3 regions of the Microbacterium sp. GXF6406 genome follow, and region 3 is predicted to be linked to each of the others. Evidence: predicted binding sites of a transcription regulator. Region 3 holds the regulator's gene; each other region holds the start of a gene.

Region 1 (5,913 bases), on a different contig from region 3:
CGGACGGTTGTGCGAATGGCTCCCCGGCGCGCGCCACAGCGCCGCGCGCGTTTGTGGGAAGCCACAGAACAGCGCGGCGGATCAGTGATCGTAGTCGGGGGCGGCGGGCAGACCGAAGAAGTCCTCGAGCGAGTGATAGCCGCCCTCGTGATAGGCCGCGGCGAGCGCCGGGCCGATGTAGCGCAGATGCCACGGCTCAGGGATGTAGCCGGTGACGGCGGTCTCGCCGTCCTCGTAACGGACGATGAATCCGTAGCGCCAGGCGTTCTCGGCGATCCAGATCGCCTCCTGCGTGCCCCCGAAGGCCTCGATCCCGCCACAGCCTCCGCTGCACGAGACGACGTCGACCGCCAGCCCCGTCTGGTGCTCGCTGTGCCCGGGGCGTGCGGAGGAGGCATCCGCCCCCGCCTGGCCGCTGGAGTTCACATACCCGCGATAGTTGCGCATCTGCAGGTCGTAGGAGCGGTAGCCGTTGTTGACCCCCAGCGCCCCCGCACCGGCATCGCGCAGTGCAGTTCCCATGGCGTCGAGCGCCGCGGCGGTGTCCGCGCGCATGCTGTTCGACGAGGTGGTCGACGGCACCGACACCCCGGCGAGGGCGCCCGGTACATGGTCGACGGGATCGAGCGGGCGGGCCTTGTTGACGACGACCCACGGATGCTCGGGGTCGGAGAGGGAGATGCAGGGCGCGTTGCCGCTGACGACCGCATCGCGGAAGGCCCCTCCCCCACCGAATCCGGCGATCGCCGCCTCCGAGTCGCCCGCGCCGAGAGCCTCGATGACCGTCGGCTCGGAGCAGGGGTCCGCCGCCACCCTGCCCTCGAGGGCGACGCCCGGCAGCTGCGCGGCGATGGCCGGCGCCGGGGGCAGGACCGCCTCGATCGCCGCGGGCGTCTCGGACAGGGCCCACAGCGAGCCGAGCACCGTCACCAGAAGACCGATCGGCAAGGCGATCGGGAGCACGTGGGAGGGGCGCGACGCGTGCCGGGGGTGCAGAGCGTCGGTCATCATTCCATTGTGGCGCTTCCGGCTGGGAACCGAGAAACGGGTGCCTCGGACACCGGACGGAAGAAGAGATATTCGAACCTCGATTGACTTAACATCGCTTCTTTGTTCGAATGAATGCATGCGATGGCAGGGACAAATGATCGATGAGGCGGATGCTGCGGCGCTGCCCGGGCTCGAGAGCCGCACCGGTGTCGTCCGCTCGGTGACGACGCCCGAGTTCGCGGGCATGACCTTCCACGAGGTGCTCGCCAAGTCGGCCCTGAACCGCGTTCCCGGCGGCTCGCGCATGCCGTTCGCCTGGACGATCAACCCCTACCGCGGCTGCTCGCACGCCTGCACCTACTGCTTCGCCCGCGGCACGCACGAGTACCTCGACCTCGACGGCGGCGGCGACTTCGACTCCCAGATCATCGTGAAGACGAACATCGCCGAAGTTCTGCGCCGTGAGCTGGCCCGCGGCTCCTGGCAGCACGAGACCGTCGCTCTGGGAACCAACACCGACCCCTATCAGCGCGCCGAGGGCCGCTACCGGCTCATGCCCGACATCATCGGCACGCTGGCCGAATCCGGCACGCCGATCTCCGTCCTCACCAAGGGCACGCTGATCCGCCGGGACATCCCGCTGCTCGCCGAAGCGGCGAAGCGCGTCCCCGTCGACATCCAGATGTCGATCGCCATGTACGACGACGACCTGCAGCGCTCGATCGAACCGGGCACCCCTTCCACGCAGGCGCGACTCGACACCGTGCAGGCTCTCACCGAGGCGGGCTTCCGCGTCGGGGTTTTCCTCATGCCGATCCTGCCGCACCTGACCGATTCGGTCGCGGCCATCGATCAGGCCCTTCATCGCATCAGCGCCACCGGCGCCGATCATGTCGTCTACGGCGCCCTGCACCTGCGCCCCGGCGTCAAGCCGTGGTTCCTGCAGTGGCTCGAGCGCGAGCACCCCGAGCTGGCGGGATCGTATCGCGGGCTCTACCCCGGCGCCGCAGCCGTCGCCCCTTCGGGCTATCGGCAGTGGCTCGCCCAACGCATGCGGCCGCTCATCCGGGCCCATCGGTTGAACGTCCGCGACGAAGAGGCGCAGCCGATGCGCCGGCTCACCCGGCCGAAGGTGCTCACCCCGACGCCGCGCGAACCCGCCCCGCAACCAATGCTGTTCTGAGCCGGCACGCAGAAGCGGGGCCGCCGAGCTCACGCCCGACGACCCCGCTCCCCCGATCTCAGTTCTCGGTCAGCGCGCCCCGACGACGCACACGCGCCAGCAGTGCGGCGCCCAGCGCCAGCAGGAGCAGAGCACCCGCGATGAACGGCGTCGAATCGGCACCGGTCGCCGCGAGCGCATTCGCGCCCGAACCGTCGGCCGCGGCATCCGAACCGTTCCCGCCTCCCGCACCCGAACCGCTCTCACCACCGGGCTGCGAACCACCGCCGCCCTGCTCGACGTCATCCGCCAGCATCGATCCCGGGATCGAGACAACGGTCGACCGGCGGGCCTCCGGAGCCGTGACCGTATCGGCCGCCTGGCTGAACCGGACGCCGTGCGCCTCGACCGAGCCGACCGTCTCGCTCTCATCCACCCACGACCAACTGGCCGGCATCGCCACATCGGCGAGCGCATCGCCGGCTGCCGCCTCGACCTCGGGCAGCACCGTCAGCCGCACCGTCTGGCGGGCGACGCGCGCCTCGGGGGTGATGCCGCCGCTGTACACGGCGCCATCCTCGAGAGCGCTGTAGTGCAGCGAATAGACGCCCGGCTCCAACGCCTGCAGCGCAGCCGTGTCATCCGCACCCGTCACGACAAGACGCACCTCGTTGCGGCCGCCCTCGACACCGCCGTTGACGAACATGTGCTCATCGTTGATCGAGTAGTCGACGTGGAAGCCGTCGTCCGTGCTGATGCCCGCGAGCAGATCCGCGGCCTCACCGGCGTGCATGACACGGTCGCCCGCACCCGTGATGGTCGGCTGATCCGCGTAGTAGGCATCCGCCGCCGCCTGCTGCGAAGCACTGCGGTAGTAACGCACCCAGTCGATCGCGAAGCTCGCGCCGTCCTCGGCCAGGTGGTCGCCCGCGTCACCCGCCCAGTTGCCGCCGGTCGCGAGGTTGAACTGCAGGTACTGCGGACGGTTCATCGAGTCGGCGGCGGCCTGGAAGCGCTCCACCTCACTCTTCACGAACGCCTCATTGCCGGCCGTCGTCGTCGAATCCGTCGGGAAATACATGACGTTGTAGACGACGCCGTCGACGTACCAGGCGATGTACTCCGGGTTCCAGTCGATGCCGAACACGTGGTAGCCCTCGGAGAAGTTCTCCGCAGCCGTCAGGTTGCCGCCCAGCGCCTTCGGCGCGTACGAACCATCGCCGTCGGCATCGCCCTGCGTGTAATAGAAGTGCGGGGTGCCGTAGGCGACCGCGTTGGAATTGCCGTTCTTGCCGACCTCGCCCTGCGCCGCGCGCTCAGCGGTCGGCGACCCGATGATCTCCATGATGTCGAGCTCACCGGTCGACGGCCACGAGTAGCCCTGCTCCATGTTGATGCGGCCGTCCATGTGGAAGTCCGCGCCCAGCATCCAGAAGGCCGGGAACGCACCCTTGCCCTCGGGAAGCTGCATGCGCGCCTCGACGCGACCGTAGAGGAACTCCTCGCGACCCTCGGTGCGCACCGACCCGGAGTTGTACTTCACCAGACGCGCGTTGTCGCCGTGGCGTGCCGTGTTGCGGTACTGGTCGACCTCGGGACGGTCGGTGGCGGACAGCACCAGGTTGCCGTCGACGACATCGACGTTGTCGCTGCTCGACGAGTAGTGCTGCTGCTCGTTGCCGCGCACATTGCCCAGCTCATAGCCCCAGGTGTCCTCATCGAGGGAGTCGCCGTCAAACTCATCGCTCCAGATGAGGTCGTAGGACTCCTGCTCGTAGACCGTCAGGTTGTCCATCGCGATCGTCGTGTTCGAGACGTGCCCCTCGGAATCCTGCGCCGCCCACTTCACGGTGCCGACGAAGGTGTTCCAGTTCACGGCGGTGAACGTGAACGTCTTGCGGCTCCAATCGGCCGAATCCGTCAGCTCGCCCGTGGTGAGCTGCGTCGTCGCCCCCTGGTTCTGCGTTCCATCCGGCTTCATGCCCTTCGCCGTGAGGAACACGGCGCTGGGGATGTACCCGTCGGTGACACCGACCTTGATGTCGGCGGAGACCACATAGGTGCGGCCCGGAACCGTCGGCACGGACTGCCAGATGTGGTTGTCGATCGCGCCCGTATCGATCAGCGCGAAGGTGTTCTCCGTGCCGTCCGCGAGAGTCTCGGTCGCCGGGTGCGAGGTGCCGTCATCGCCGAACCACTCCCAGTCGCGCGCCGATGAGATGAAGTCACGCGCCTCGAAGGAGCAGTTCGCGACCTTGTTGAGAGCAGTCGGAGCATCCGCGGCCGGATCCGTCAGCCCGTCGAGGCAGGTGCGCACGCCGTGATCCGCGTTCTCACCCCCTGCCGTCGCGCCGCTGGATGCCGTCGCGGCGCCGGCTCCGAGCGCCTGCTCGCTGTAGTCAATGGTTACGCCATGGGCGGCGGTGACGGACAACGGCGCCACAAAGGCTACCGCCACCGCGCCCGCGGTGCATGCTCTGAGAAAACGAGACGTCATAGGCTCTTTCTTTCACGTGTTTCGCGGCGACTGCGCCGCAGGAACAGAGTCATCCGACAGAAGACATCGGATGTCCAGGAACATTACCGATGCCGTGGGCGCACTTCAATGAAAAAGTTAAGAAAGTTTAGAAATTAACCCGTGATCGCCACCCGAGGCCGTTAGCACAGCATCCGTCGCCTTCTCATGACGCCGGATAGGCTCGATGATCATGGCCATCGGTTCGACGATTCACACATTCGCAATCCAGCTCGCCGACACCGACCGCGGCGTCTACGAAGACCTCTCGCTGCGCGTCGCGCAGCACCCCTCCGAGACCGGGGCCTACATGGTCACCCGACTGCTCGCCCACCTGCTCGAGCAGACCGAGGGCATCGCCTTCGGCGGAAACGTCTCCGCCACCGAAGAACCCGCCGTCATCGCCCGCGACCTCACCGGCGCCGTCACCGCTTGGATCGAAGTCGGAGCCCCCGACGCCGAGCGACTGCACTATGCGAGCAAGCTCGCCGACCGCGTCGCCGTCTACACCCACCGCGACCCGGAGAAGGTCGTCGCAGCCTGGGCTGGCAAGCGCATCCACAGGGTCGAGACGATCGACGTGTTCAGCTTCGACCCCGGTTTCATCGACGCCGCCGTCGAACAGCTCGACCGCCGCAGCACCGTGATGCTCACCGTCGCCGAGGGCCAGCTCTACCTCGACATCAACGGCACCAATCTGAGCTCCGCCCTGCACCGCCGGCCCGCCCAGGGCTGACCGGCAGGGCTCGGATTGACCCGGCCCCGGGCGCACAGCTCGGAGAAACGACGCAAAAGGGGCCCGGAAGATTCTTCCGGGCCCCTTTCTCAAGAATTCTCCTGAGTTACGCGTGCTCTCAGGCGGTGAGTTCCTCGACCGTCGGCATACTGCCGGCGATCTCGGCGAGGATGTCGTCGCCGAGACGCGCCTGTTCGAACGGCGCATCGATCTCAGCGCGCTCGAGCAGATCGCTCGTGCGGCGCTGACGCTGACGCGTGATCAGCGTCACGACGCGACCGGTGCGGCCCGCTCGGCCCGTACGGCCCGAGCGGTGCATGTACGTCTTGTACTCGTCCGGGGCATCGGCCTGGATCACCAGGTCGATGTCGTCGACGTGGATACCGCGGGCGGCGACATCCGTGGCGACGAGCACGTTCACGCGGCCCGCGGTCATCTTCTGCAGGTTGCGCGTGCGCTTGGCCTGGTTGAGGTCTCCGTGCAGGGCGACCGCGGGGATGCCGGCGTCCT
Region 2 (5,913 bases), on a different contig from region 3:
GCGCCGATGGCAGCATCATGACCGTCGTCGTCCTGGGGTCGGACGCGGAGCCGATCGATGCCGAGACGGAGGCGGAGCTGTTCGCTATCGCCTCCGATCTCTTCGCGATCAACGCGGGATGACCGCGAGGGGTCAGTCGGATTCGACGAACCGGACGCCGGTCGCCGGGCCCCCGAAGGCCGCTTCCTTGAGCGCGGTGCGCGCGGCGTTCATCGCGGCGGGCCCGCTATAGCCCCGACGCGCCAATTGTCCGAGCAGACGCCGCAGCCCCGTCTCGTAGTCGAGCCGGGCTAGCGACCGAGCCTTCGTCCGTGCGAACTCCAGAGCGCGCTCCGCGTCGTCATCAGGCAACTCGTCGAGCGCGATGTCGATGATGTCTCGCGAGACGCCGCGCTGAGAAAGCAGACGGGCGAGAGCCACACGGCCCTGCCCCTTGCGCTCCACGCCGGACATCACGACCTGACGCGCGAGCTCGGCATCGTCGAGGTAGCGACGCTCGCTGAAATCATCGACCACGTCATCGATCTGAGCCGCGTCGAGATCGCAGCCGCGAAGGATCTGTCGCGCTTCGACGACGGACAATGAACGCGCGCGAAGCTTGCGCAGTAGCGCCTGCTCGCCCGCACGACGGACATCCTCGGAGTCCACCGCCCCCTGCCCGTCCGACGCGGTTCCGCCGGGGCGTCCCCCCTCGAAGTGCGTCTCATCGGCCTCATCAGTGTCTTCGATGACGCGGAACGTCGGACGACGCTGCGCATCGGACGGACTGCTGACGGCCATCGCCGAGCTGGAAGGATGCGACGGCTCACCGATGCCCCGAGATCCGCCGGCCGACGCTGGGCCGTCTCCCCCGCTGAGCTCCGAAGCTCGCTTCATCCGCCCGCCGAACAGCGGAATGATCGGGGCGAGATCGCCCTCGCCCCGATCAGACATAGCTCACCCGCGATCCGAACACCGGGGTGGGTGCGACGTCGATCACGCCGGACGACGCTTTGCGAGGTCGTCTGCAGCCGCGACCTCTTCAGCCACGGCGCCGCCGATACCGAGCTTCTGCTTGATCTGCGTCTCGATCGTCGCGGCGATGTCGGGGTTCTTCAGCAGGAAGTTACGGGCGTTCTCCTTGCCCTGACCGAGCTGGTCGCCGTCGTAGGTGTACCAGGAGCCCGACTTCTTCACGATGCCGTGCTCGACGCCGAAATCGATCAGACTGCCCTCCCGCGAGATGCCGACACCGTAGAGGATGTCGAACTCGGCCTGCTTGAACGGCGGAGCCATCTTGTTCTTGACGACCTTGACACGCGTACGGTTACCAACGGCGTCCGTGCCGTCCTTGAGGGTCTCGATGCGACGGATGTCCATGCGCACCGATGCGTAGAACTTCAGCGCCTTTCCACCGGCGGTCGTCTCGGGAGAGCCGAAGAAGACACCGATCTTCTCGCGCAGCTGGTTGATGAAGATCATCGTCGTATTGGTCTGGTTCAAACCACCCGTGAGCTTTCGCAGCGCCTGCGACATGAGTCGCGCCTGCAGACCCACGTGGGAGTCACCCATCTCGCCCTCGATCTCAGCACGGGGCACGAGGGCCGCGACCGAGTCGATGACGATCAGATCGATCGCGCCGGATCGCACGAGCATGTCGGCGATCTCGAGCGCCTGCTCACCCGTGTCGGGCTGGGAGACCAGCAGCGCATCGATGTCGACGCCGAGCTTCTTCGCGTACTCGGGGTCGAGCGCGTGCTCCGCGTCGATGAAGGCCGCGATGCCGCCCGCGCGCTGTGCGTTGGCGATCGCGTGCAGCGTCAGAGTCGTCTTACCGGAGGACTCCGGACCGTAGATCTCGACGATGCGGCCACGCGGAAGGCCTCCGACGCCGAGCGCGACGTCGAGGGCGATGGAGCCGGTGGGGATCACGGCCACGGGCGCGCGCTCATCACTGCCCAGGCGCATGACCGAGCCCTTGCCGAACTGACGGTCGATCTGGGCGAGTGCGGATTCCAGGGACTTCTCGCGGTCTGCTGCTGATGGCATGATGTGCTCCTCGTGTTTCGCATGGTGCCGCCTGTAGGCTGTCGCGGCCGCCCCGGATGGGGCGGACTCTCCGACAAGGCGTATGGCTTTTCGGCCTGTTCAACACGGTAGACGGAGCCTCCGACATTCGATCGGCAGGGCCAGGAACGGTGGAGAACAGCGCCTCGAAACCACTTGTGCAGAACTCTACGTGTATTTCGAACACATATTCGATGACACGCCGAAAAATGACGAACGGCGCCGGGAAAGACTCAGTTTCTCTGGGGCTCGAGGCGACCAACACCGTAACGACGTTCGAGTGGCACGTCTGTTTCGGCGCACAGCGCCGCCCAGATATCGCGCGGAGCGATGCCCGCTTCGAGCGCCTGCGCGGCGGTTCTGCCACCCACCGCGTCGAGCACAAGATCTGTCGTGAGCATGGGCGCTCGTGCGCCGAACTCCCGGTCAACCGCGCGAAGGAACTCGCTGCGTCGCATCAGAAGTGCGCGCTCAGTGCAGGGAGAGTTCGGGCTCGATGGATGCGACCAGGTCGTCGGGAACGACATCGGGGAACACCTGGATGCCTTCGAGGACCGAGATTCGGTCACCGACTTCGCGCATGATCAACGAGATGGGGACATCGAGGGCTTCGGCGACCGAGGCGAGGATCTCGCTCGACGCCTCCTTCTGGCCTCGCTCGACCTCACTGAGGTATCCGAGCGCGACGGAGGCCTTGCTCGCGACCTGGCGGAGCGTGCGCCCCTTCTGCAGGCGGAAGTCCCTCAGCACCTCGCCGATCTCCTGTCGAACAAGAATCATCGGAACCTCCCCTCCATACCCCTGATCGGGCCCTCTTCCAAACGGATCGCCAGTCTAACCCGACCTGGCGAACAAAACGTTACCGTTTCCCGCTGTGCTTTGGATGTGAACGCATCTATGACAACCACGTCACTAACAACCGCGGTTACCGTGACGATATTCCTCGAGAGAACGCAGAAGCAACGCGATCGCTGACTGAACCGTCTGCTCGCGGATCTCCGCGCGCCCACCGGAGAACACGAAGCGCTCCGAACTCGTTCCGAACGGGCCGGCGACTCCGATGTGCACTGTGCCGACCGGTTGCCCGTCCGGCGAGGCGGGCCCGGCGATCCCTGTCGTCGACACCCCGACATCAGCCACCCGGCCTTCGACCGCGACGCAGCTGCGCACCCCTTCGGCCATCTGCTCGGCCACCCGCGCGTGCACAGGCCCATGCTCGTCGAGGAGAGACTCCTCGACGCCGAGCAGCGTCGCTTTCACCGGGGTCGCGTAGGCGACGACGGCGCCGAGCAGCGTCCCCGACGATCCGGGAACGGAAACCACCTCAGAAGCGAGCGCACCCCCGGTGAGCGACTCGGCAATTCCCAGCGTCCACCCCTGTTCGAGGAGAGCGGAGACGAGGCGCTTAGCGTCATTCATCGCGCCGAGGCCTTGCCTCCGCGAATCTGCGCCAGCACATAGTCGATTCCGCTGAGGATCGTGATGGCCAGTGTCGCCCACATCAGCACCGCCCCGACCAGCGTCCACACGTCGAAGCCGACGAGGACGTGAAGCGGCAGCAGGCACCAGCCGAGCGCAACGCCCTGCAGCGCGGTCTTGACCTTGCCCATCCATGCCGCGGCGACGATGTGGCTGCTCGCGACGATGAAGCGATGGATCGTGATCCCCCACTCGCGGACGAGGATCACGATCACGACCCACCACGGCCACTCGGCGAGGATCGCGAGCCCGACGAAACCCGCGCCCGTGAGGAGCTTGTCGGCGATCGGATCCCAGAGCTTTCCGAAGTCGCTGACGATGTCGTACTTGCGAGCGAGATAGCCGTCGACCCAGTCCGTGCTGATCGCGAGGACGAACAGCGCCCCGGCGACCCAGCGCAGCGTGATGTCGTCGAAGCCGTATGTGCCGCCGAGCAGGAGAAGGACGAAGAATACGACCGCGAGAGGAATACGCGCGATGGTGATCGCATTGGGCAGTTGCCGGGGAATGGCCATCAATCGCGTCCTGTCAGGCTCCAGGCGTCTTCATCGCCTTCATCGTCTTCGACCACCGGCAGTCCAGCGAGCTGCGCTTCGATCGGGTCATATCCGGGAGCATCGGCGGGATCCGATACCGGTGCGGCGGCGGGCGCCGTCGTCGCCGCAGGGGCGGCGGGCGCATCCTCGCCGCGCAGCTTCGCCATCACTGCGGGGAGCTGCTCCGCGGTGACGAGCACATCGCGGGCCTTCGAGCCTTCAGAGGGGCCGACGATCTCACGCGACTCGAGCAGGTCCATGAGACGGCCCGCCTTCGCGAACCCGACACGGAGCTTGCGCTGCAGCATCGATGTCGATCCGAACTGCGACGACACGACGAGCTCGGCCGCAGCGAGGAGCACCTCGAGGTCGTCGCCGATATCTTCGTCGACCTCCTTCTTCTTCGGCTCCATCGCCTCCTGCACATCGGAGCGGTACTCCGGACGCGCCTGCGCGGTGACATGCTTGACGACCGCATCGATCTCGCTCTCCTCGACCCAGGCGCCCTGCAGGCGGAACGGCTTCGACGAGCCCATCGGGGAGAACAGTGCGTCGCCCTGACCGATGAGCTTGTCTGCGCCCGGAGCATCGAGGATCACGCGGCTGTCGGTCACGCTCGTGACCGCAAACGCGAGCCGGGACGGCACGTTGGCCTTGATGAGGCCGGTGACGACGTCGACGGACGGACGCTGGGTGGCGAGGACCAGATGAATGCCGGAGGCCCGGGCGAGCTGCGTGATGCGTACGATCGAATCTTCGACGTCGCGCGGGGCGACCATCATGAGGTCGGCGAGCTCATCGACGACGACGAGCAGGTACGGGTAGGGCTTGAGCACGCGCTCGCTGCCGGGAGGCAGAACGATCTCCCCCGCGCGGACGGCCTTGTTGAAGTCGTCGATGTGACGGTAACCGAACGACGCGAGGTCGTCGTAGCGCATGTCCATCTCCTTCACGACCCACTGCAGCGCCTCGGCGGCTTTCTTCGGGTTCGTGATGATGGGGGTGATCAGGTGCGGCACACCGGCGTAGCTGGTCAGCTCCACGCGCTTCGGGTCGATCAGCACCATGCGGACATCGGTCGGGCGCGCGCGCATCAGCAGACTCGTGATCATCGAGTTGACGAAGCTGGACTTACCGGAACCGGTGGAACCGGCGACCAGAAGATGCGGCATCTTGGCGAGGTTGGCGACGACGATGTTTCCGCCGACGTCCTTGCCGACGCCGATCGTCATCGGGTGCGTGCTCTTCTGCGCCGCGGGCGAGCGGAGCACATCTCCGAGGGCGACCATCTCCTTGTCGGCGTTCGGGATCTCGATGCCGATCGCGCTCTTGCCGGGGATCGGCGAGAGGATTCGCACATCGTTGGATGCGACGGCGTAGGCGAAGTTGTTCGACAGCTGTGTGATCTTCTCGACCTTGACCCCGAGACCGACCTCCACCTCGTACTGGGTGACCGTCGGACCGCGCGAGAACCCCGTGACCTTGGCATCGACCTTGAACTGCTCGAGCACACTGGTCAGCTGCTGGATCACACGGTCTGTGGCCTCCGAGCGCACCACCGGTGGCGGCCCTTCGCTCAGCACGGCCGTGGATGGCAGAGCATACGGGGTGCTCGGGGCATGAAGGCCGCGATCCCCCGGTCCGTCCGTGCCGAAGCCGGACAGTCCGGGCAGCTCGGGCTGCTCGCCCGTGTCACCGTAGTCGTCGAGCAGGGTCGTCGCACCGGGCGCGCCGAGGCCCGCCATGACGCTCTCGACGTCCGTCAGGACCTCGGTGACCGCGTCGCCCGCATCGGGCGCCGCGACGACGACCGACTGGTCGTAGGGGGTCTTCTCGTTCGCGACATCGATCG
Region 3 (5,913 bases):
CGTGTTCGCCGCATTCCTCGGATCCGCCCTCGCGAGCGCCGCGATCATCGCCGGCATGCACTTCGGCGTCGACGGATACCTCCGGGGGCGCGTCCCCTTCATCACGACATGGGTGTCGATGCAGGACGCGGTCATCGTCGTGCCGATCCTCATGGGTATCGGCATCGTGCTGGCGGCGCTGTCCGCGGGCTTCGCGATCCGCCGGTGGCTGCGCACGTAGCATCCGCCCTGTTATAGGGTTGAGGGCTGGCTGTACGACGGAAAACAGGAGAGCATCATGCCCAGGGAACGCGGGGAGAAGGTCATCGCGACCAATCGTCGCGCACGTCACGACTACACCATCGAGAAGTCGTACGAGGCGGGAATGGTGCTCACCGGCACCGAGGTCAAATCACTGCGTCAGGGGCGCGCGAATCTCTCCGATGGATACGCCTTCATCAAGGGCAACGAGATCTTCCTCGATTCCGTGCACATCCCGGAGTACTCGCAGGGGCACTGGACGAACCACTCCGCCAAGCGGGTGCGCAAACTCCTCATGCACCGCGAGGAGATCCAGAAGCTGGAGCACGCGGTGCAGGCCGGCGGTTACACTCTCGTCCCGATGAAGCTCTACTTCTCCGATGGACGCGCCAAGGTCGAGATCGCACTCGCGAAGGGCAAGCGAGAGTACGACAAGCGCCAGACGCTGCGCGAGCGGCAGGACACCCGCGAGGCCGAGCGCGCCATGCGGCTGCGCAACCGCATGGGGGAGTGAAGCTCACAACTCCGGTGTGAACCCGAACACCCGACCGAGGAACGTCAGTTCGCGCTCCATGGAGTCGACGACAGTCTCGGCACGACGGAAGCCGTGCCCCTCGCCGGGGTAGAGCACGTACTCGTGGTCGATGTCGCGTTCGGCGAGCGCATCGCGGATCGCCTCGGACTGCGAAGCCGGCACGACCCGGTCGTCCGCGCCCTGCAGCAGCAGCACGGGCACATCGATACGATCGGCGTGCGTGAGTGGGGATCGGTCGATGTAGAGCTGCTCGGCCTGCGGAAGCGGACCGACAAGGCCCGAGATGTAGTGCTTCTCGAAGTCGTGGCTGTCTTCGGCCAGCATACGCAGATCGGCCACCCCGTACCGGCTGATCCCGGCGGCGAAGACCCCGCCGCGCACGAGTGCCGACAGCACCGTCCATCCGCCCGCGGAGCCGCCGCGGATCGCGATCCGGTCGGGATCGGCAAGACCCGCTTCAGCGAGTCCCCGTGCCGCGGCGAGCACGTCGTCGACATCCGCGATGCCCCACTGGCCGTCGAGGCGCTCCCGGTAGGCGCGGCCGTAACCGGTTGAGCCGCCGTAGTTCACGTCGAGGACACCGATGCCCCGGCTCGTGTAGTAGGCGAACGCGGCGGACGCCGCACCCGAGACGTGGGCAGTGGGCCCGCCATGTACGAAGACGATGTATGGCGGAAGGTCGCCGCTAGGTGCGGATGCCTCAGGGTTAGCCGGCGCGTAGTCGAACGCGTGCACGGGACCGTTCGGTCCGGCGAAGGTGCGGGCGATGGCCGGCGGCATCCACGCCGGATCCGCGGGCGAGCCCCCGGCGATCGTCGTGACCTCGCCGGAGTCGACATCGACGGACCATACGCCGGCGCGAGCGGAGGCGCCGCCGCCGGAGAGCAGTACGCGCGTTCCATCCGCGTGGTCCACGCTCACGTGCCCGGTGGCGGGGACCTCGAGTGCGCGGATCGAGCCATCGCTGGCGATCACCACGACCTCGTCCGCGCCGTTGGTGCGCACAGCGACGATGCGGTCGTCCGCGAGCCGCTGGTACCAGCGGTTTCCAAGAACCCAGAGGCCATAACCGGTATCGGCATCGGCGGGCGCGATCATCCGCGCGGGGCCTGCGGCGCCGGTGGCATCGATCGCCACTCGATGAAGGCTCCATCGCGCCGGGCCGTCGATGCCGTTCCCGATGATCGGCCGGTCGTCGAGATAGACGACCTCGTCATCGTCGATCCAGGTCGGCTGCAGCGCGGCGCGGGTACCGATGGAGAAGGTCTCGTCGGACTCGAGAGACCGCACGCGCAGTGAGGCCCGCTGCCACGGCATCTGGAGGCCGCTCCACTCGACGTAGGCGATGCGCCGCCCATCGGATGAGAGCGCGGGGTGCGCGAAGAACGATCGACCCTCGGCGATGATGCGGAGAGCGCCGGGGTTCTCGGACGCCGACCCGTCCGTCGGGATCTCGATGATGCCCCGTCGATGGGGGTCCCGCGAGAGATCCTCGCGCACCGCGAACAGTCGTCCCTGTTGCCAGACCAGCCCGCCGTGATGGGGTCCGGGCGCGGTGAGCGGCATCGGCGAATCACCCGTCGTCAGGCTCATGACCTGCTGCGTGGTCGCCTCGACGAAGAACAGCGTGCCATCGGAGGAGGCGGTCCATGCCCCGCCGCCGTACTCGTGCACGCGGGATCGCGCGCTCCACGGCGCGGGCAGGATCTCGCAACCGTTCGAGCTGCGAACGCTCATCCGTCCGCCCTCGGACGGAACGGACTCGCCCCACCAGATCTCACCGGCGACGAAGCGCGACCCGTCGAGCTTGGGCGATGCCGCGGCGATATCGGCGGCGTGGAAGGGTGAGGACCAGGTTCCGTACGGCTGAGGCATGACACGAGCCTAGGCCGGACCGCCGACACCCGCTCGGAGAGCGGGGCCGGTGAGCGGTCAGACGGCTCGCATCACCGCGACGACCTTGCCGAGGACGACCGCGTCATCGCCGAGGATCGGCTCGAAGGAGGAGTTCCTGGGCAGGAGCCAGGTGTGGCCGTCGCGCTGTCGGAAGGTCTTCACCGTCGCCTCGCCGTCGAGCATCGCCGCCACGATCTCGCCGTTCTCGGCGGTCGACTGGGTGCGCACGACGACCCAGTCGCCGTCGCAGATCGCCGCGTCGATCATCGACTCCCCGGAGACCTTGAGCATGAAGAGGTCGCCCTTGCCCACGAGTTGGCGGGGGAGGGGGAAGATCTCCTCGACCTGCTGGTCCGCCGTGATCGGGACGCCTGCGGCGATGCGCCCGACCAGGGGCACCATGGCAGCGTCGCCGACGGGGGTCGAGGCATCCGCCGGATTCTCGCCGCTCTGACCGGGGAGATCGATCAGGACCTCCATCGCACGGGTCTTTCCGGGATCGCGGCGCAGGTACCCGCTCAGCTCGAGCTGGCCGAGCTGATGGGTGACGCTCGAGAGCGACTTGAGGCCGACGGCGTCGCCGATCTCGCGCATGCTCGGCGGGTAGCCGTTCGTCGCGATCGAGGACTGGATGACTTCGAGGATCGCCATCTGCTTGGCACTGAGACTCTTGCGACGACGGGTGCGTCCGGCCTCGGGGTCGGGGACGGCGATGTCGCTCATGCATGCTCCTTGGTGCGCGGTTCCGGCGGTGCTCTTCGAATGTCTGCGGCCCGTGGTGGGGTCTCGTTATCGAGAACCGTAGCGGAGATTCGCCCCGATTCGGAATATCTGTTCGAGCGTGTCCTCGAATCGGATGCCGGGTTTTCGAATAATCCTTGACATCCATTCGAATTCGAAGATAAGTTCGGAACGTAGCTTCGCATTCACCGCTCCCGGCCGAGCGGTGAATGCGAACACTGCGTCCACAGGCAGAGGAGACAAACTCATGAGCAGCACCAGCATCAGTGCCCCGGTCATCAGCCCCGTGCGCGCGACGACGCGGCTGCGTCTGACCGCGCGCGGCCGAGCTGTGCTGCTCGGGCTCGCCGCAGTTCCGCTGGCGGCCGTCGTTGGTCTCGTCGCGCTCAGCGGGGGCTCGGCGCTCGCCTCGGGTGAGTCCTCGCCGGCGACGGGGTTCGAGATGGTGACGATCCTGCCGGGCGATACCCTGTGGTCGGTGGCCGAGTCCGTGGCGCCGGGTGTCGACCCGCGTATCGTGATCGATGAGATCCAGCGTCTGAATGTCCGCAGCAACGGGGCGGTCCAGGTCGGCGAGCGGATCGCGATTCCCGCGCAGTACTCGAATTGATCTCCCCGTAGCATGGAAGGGTGACTGCTTCACTCGACGACCTGCCCCTCCGCGACGATCTTCGCGGACTCACCCCCTACGGTGCTCCGCAGGCCCCGCTGCCTGTCGCGCTGAACGTCAACGAGAACACGCATCCGGTTCCTGACGCGGTTGCGAGTGAAATCCTCGATGACATCGCCGTCGCTCTGCGTGATGTCAACCGCTACCCCGACCGCGAGTTCACGGCGCTGCGCGAGGCATTCGCCGGATACCTCGGGCATGGCCTGGATGCTGCGCAGATCTGGGCGGGCAACGGCTCCAACGAGGTGCTCCAGCACATAATGCAGGCCTTCGGCGGCCCCGATCGCACGGTGTTCGGTTTCGGGCCGACCTACTCGATGTACCCGTTGCTGGCTCAAGGAACGGGCGCCCGCTGGGTCGCGGGGGAGCGGCGCGATGATTACACCATCACGCCGGAAGAGGCCGCCGCGCAGGTCGAGATGCACGATCCCGACATCGTGCTGCTGTGCCGTCCGAACAACCCGACGGGAACCCCGCTCGGCCTCGACGTCGTCGAGGCCGTCTATGCGGCATCCCGTGGCGTCGTCGTCGTCGACGAGGCGTACTGGGAATTCGCGTCGCGTGACGCCGTCTCGGCGCTGAGCCTCCTGGAGGGGCGTCCCCGCCTCGCGATCTCGCGCACGATGAGCAAGGCATTCGCCTTCGCCGGTGCCCGGGTGGGGTACCTCGCCGCAGACCCCGCCTTCATCGATGCGCTTCGCCTCGTGCGCCTGCCCTACCACCTCAGCGCCCTCACGCAGGCGGCCGCGGTCGCCGCGCTGCGCAATGCCGACACCATGCTCGGGATGGTCGATGAGATCGTCCAGCAGCGCGATCGCATCACGGCGACGCTCGAGGCGCTGGGTTACCGGCCGCACGAGTCCTGGTCGAACTTCGTGCTCTTCGGCGGGGTGGAGCACCCGAGGGCGACGTTCCAGGCGCTGTACGATCGGGGCGTCCTCGTCCGTGATGTCGGCATCCCGAACCACCTGCGCGTGACGGCGGGCACCGAGGCCGAGACGACGGCGTTCCTCGACGCGCTGGCGTCGGTAGAATCAGCCTCATGAGTGCTTCCCGTATCGCGACCCGCGGCCGACACACCTCCGAGTCGACCGTCGAGGTCACCGTCAACCTTGACGGCACCGGCCGCAGCGACATCGACACCTCGGTGCCCTTCTTCGATCACATGCTGACGGCGTTCGCGAAGCATTCGCTCACGGACCTCACGGTCCGCGCCACGGGAGATACCCACATCGATGCCCACCACACGGTGGAGGACACCGCGATCGTGCTGGGGCAGGCGATCCGCGAGGCCCTCGGCGACAAATCGGGAATCTCCCGCTACGGAGATGCCCTCGTCCCGCTGGACGAGGCGCTCGCCCAGGCCGTCGTCGACATCAGCGGACGTCCCTTCCTCGTGCACTCCGGCGAGCCCGCAGGCTTCGAGATGCACCTGATCGGCGGACACTTCACCGGCTCGCTCGTGCGCCACGTCTTCGAGGCGCTGACGTTCCACGCGGGGTTGACCGTGCACGTGCGCGTTCTCGGCGGTCGCGACCCGCACCACATCGCCGAGGCCGAGTTCAAGGCCTTCGCCCGCGCGTTCCGTCAGGCGAAGGCTCTGGACCCGCTGGTCGAGGGCATCCCCTCGACCAAGGGAGCCCTGTGACCCGCCGCCCGACCGTCGTGGTCTACGACTACGACTCGGGGAACGTCCATTCAGCGGTCAAGGCATTGATCGCCGCAGGCGCGGATGCGGTCCTCACGGGCGACCGCACCGCTGCGCTCGAAGCCGATGGGCTGTTCGTCCCCGGCGTCGGAGCGTTCGCGGCCGTGCGCGAGGCTCTCATCG

What was found. The regulator LexA, encoded in region 3, represses DNA repair genes until DNA is damaged. The targets are predictions, from matches to a motif close to TCGAACANNTGTTCGA.
Region 1: the regulator LexA is predicted to act here: its motif matches at 1,069-1,084, upstream of ACWAUG_RS04560 (Rv2578c family radical SAM protein).
Region 2: the regulator LexA is predicted to act here: its motif matches at 2,226-2,241, upstream of recA (recombinase RecA).

The regions. Positions count from the first base shown of each region.
Region 1 is NZ_JBSJZH010000005.1:18,322-24,234, forward strand. Features, by position in the region: gene ACWAUG_RS04555 (M15 family metallopeptidase) at 82-1,008, opposite strand; gene ACWAUG_RS04560 (Rv2578c family radical SAM protein) at 1,127-2,173, shown strand; gene ACWAUG_RS04565 (glycoside hydrolase family 16 protein) at 2,232-4,586, opposite strand; gene ACWAUG_RS04570 (YaeQ family protein) at 4,861-5,403, shown strand; gene ACWAUG_RS04575 (DEAD/DEAH box helicase) at 5,522-5,913, opposite strand, start outside.
Region 2 is NZ_JBSJZH010000001.1:4,455-10,367, forward strand. Features, by position in the region: gene ACWAUG_RS00020 (Cpe/LpqF family protein) at 1-122, shown strand, start outside; gene ACWAUG_RS00025 (regulatory protein RecX) at 133-933, opposite strand; gene recA (recombinase RecA) at 976-2,028, opposite strand; gene ACWAUG_RS00035 (DUF3046 domain-containing protein) at 2,280-2,504, opposite strand; gene ACWAUG_RS00040 (helix-turn-helix domain-containing protein) at 2,518-2,826, opposite strand; gene ACWAUG_RS00045 (CinA family protein) at 2,959-3,465, opposite strand; gene pgsA (CDP-diacylglycerol--glycerol-3-phosphate 3-phosphatidyltransferase) at 3,462-4,040, opposite strand; gene ACWAUG_RS00055 (FtsK/SpoIIIE family DNA translocase) at 4,040-5,913, opposite strand, start outside.
Region 3 is NZ_JBSJZH010000006.1:31,256-37,168, reverse strand. Features, by position in the region: gene ftsX (permease-like cell division protein FtsX) at 1-220, shown strand, start outside; gene smpB (SsrA-binding protein SmpB) at 278-754, shown strand; gene ACWAUG_RS05235 (alpha/beta hydrolase family protein) at 758-2,650, opposite strand; gene lexA (transcriptional repressor LexA) at 2,708-3,394, opposite strand; gene ACWAUG_RS05225 (LysM peptidoglycan-binding domain-containing protein) at 3,660-4,022, shown strand; gene ACWAUG_RS05220 (histidinol-phosphate transaminase) at 4,043-5,128, shown strand; gene hisB (imidazoleglycerol-phosphate dehydratase HisB) at 5,125-5,730, shown strand; gene hisH (imidazole glycerol phosphate synthase subunit HisH) at 5,727-5,913, shown strand, end outside.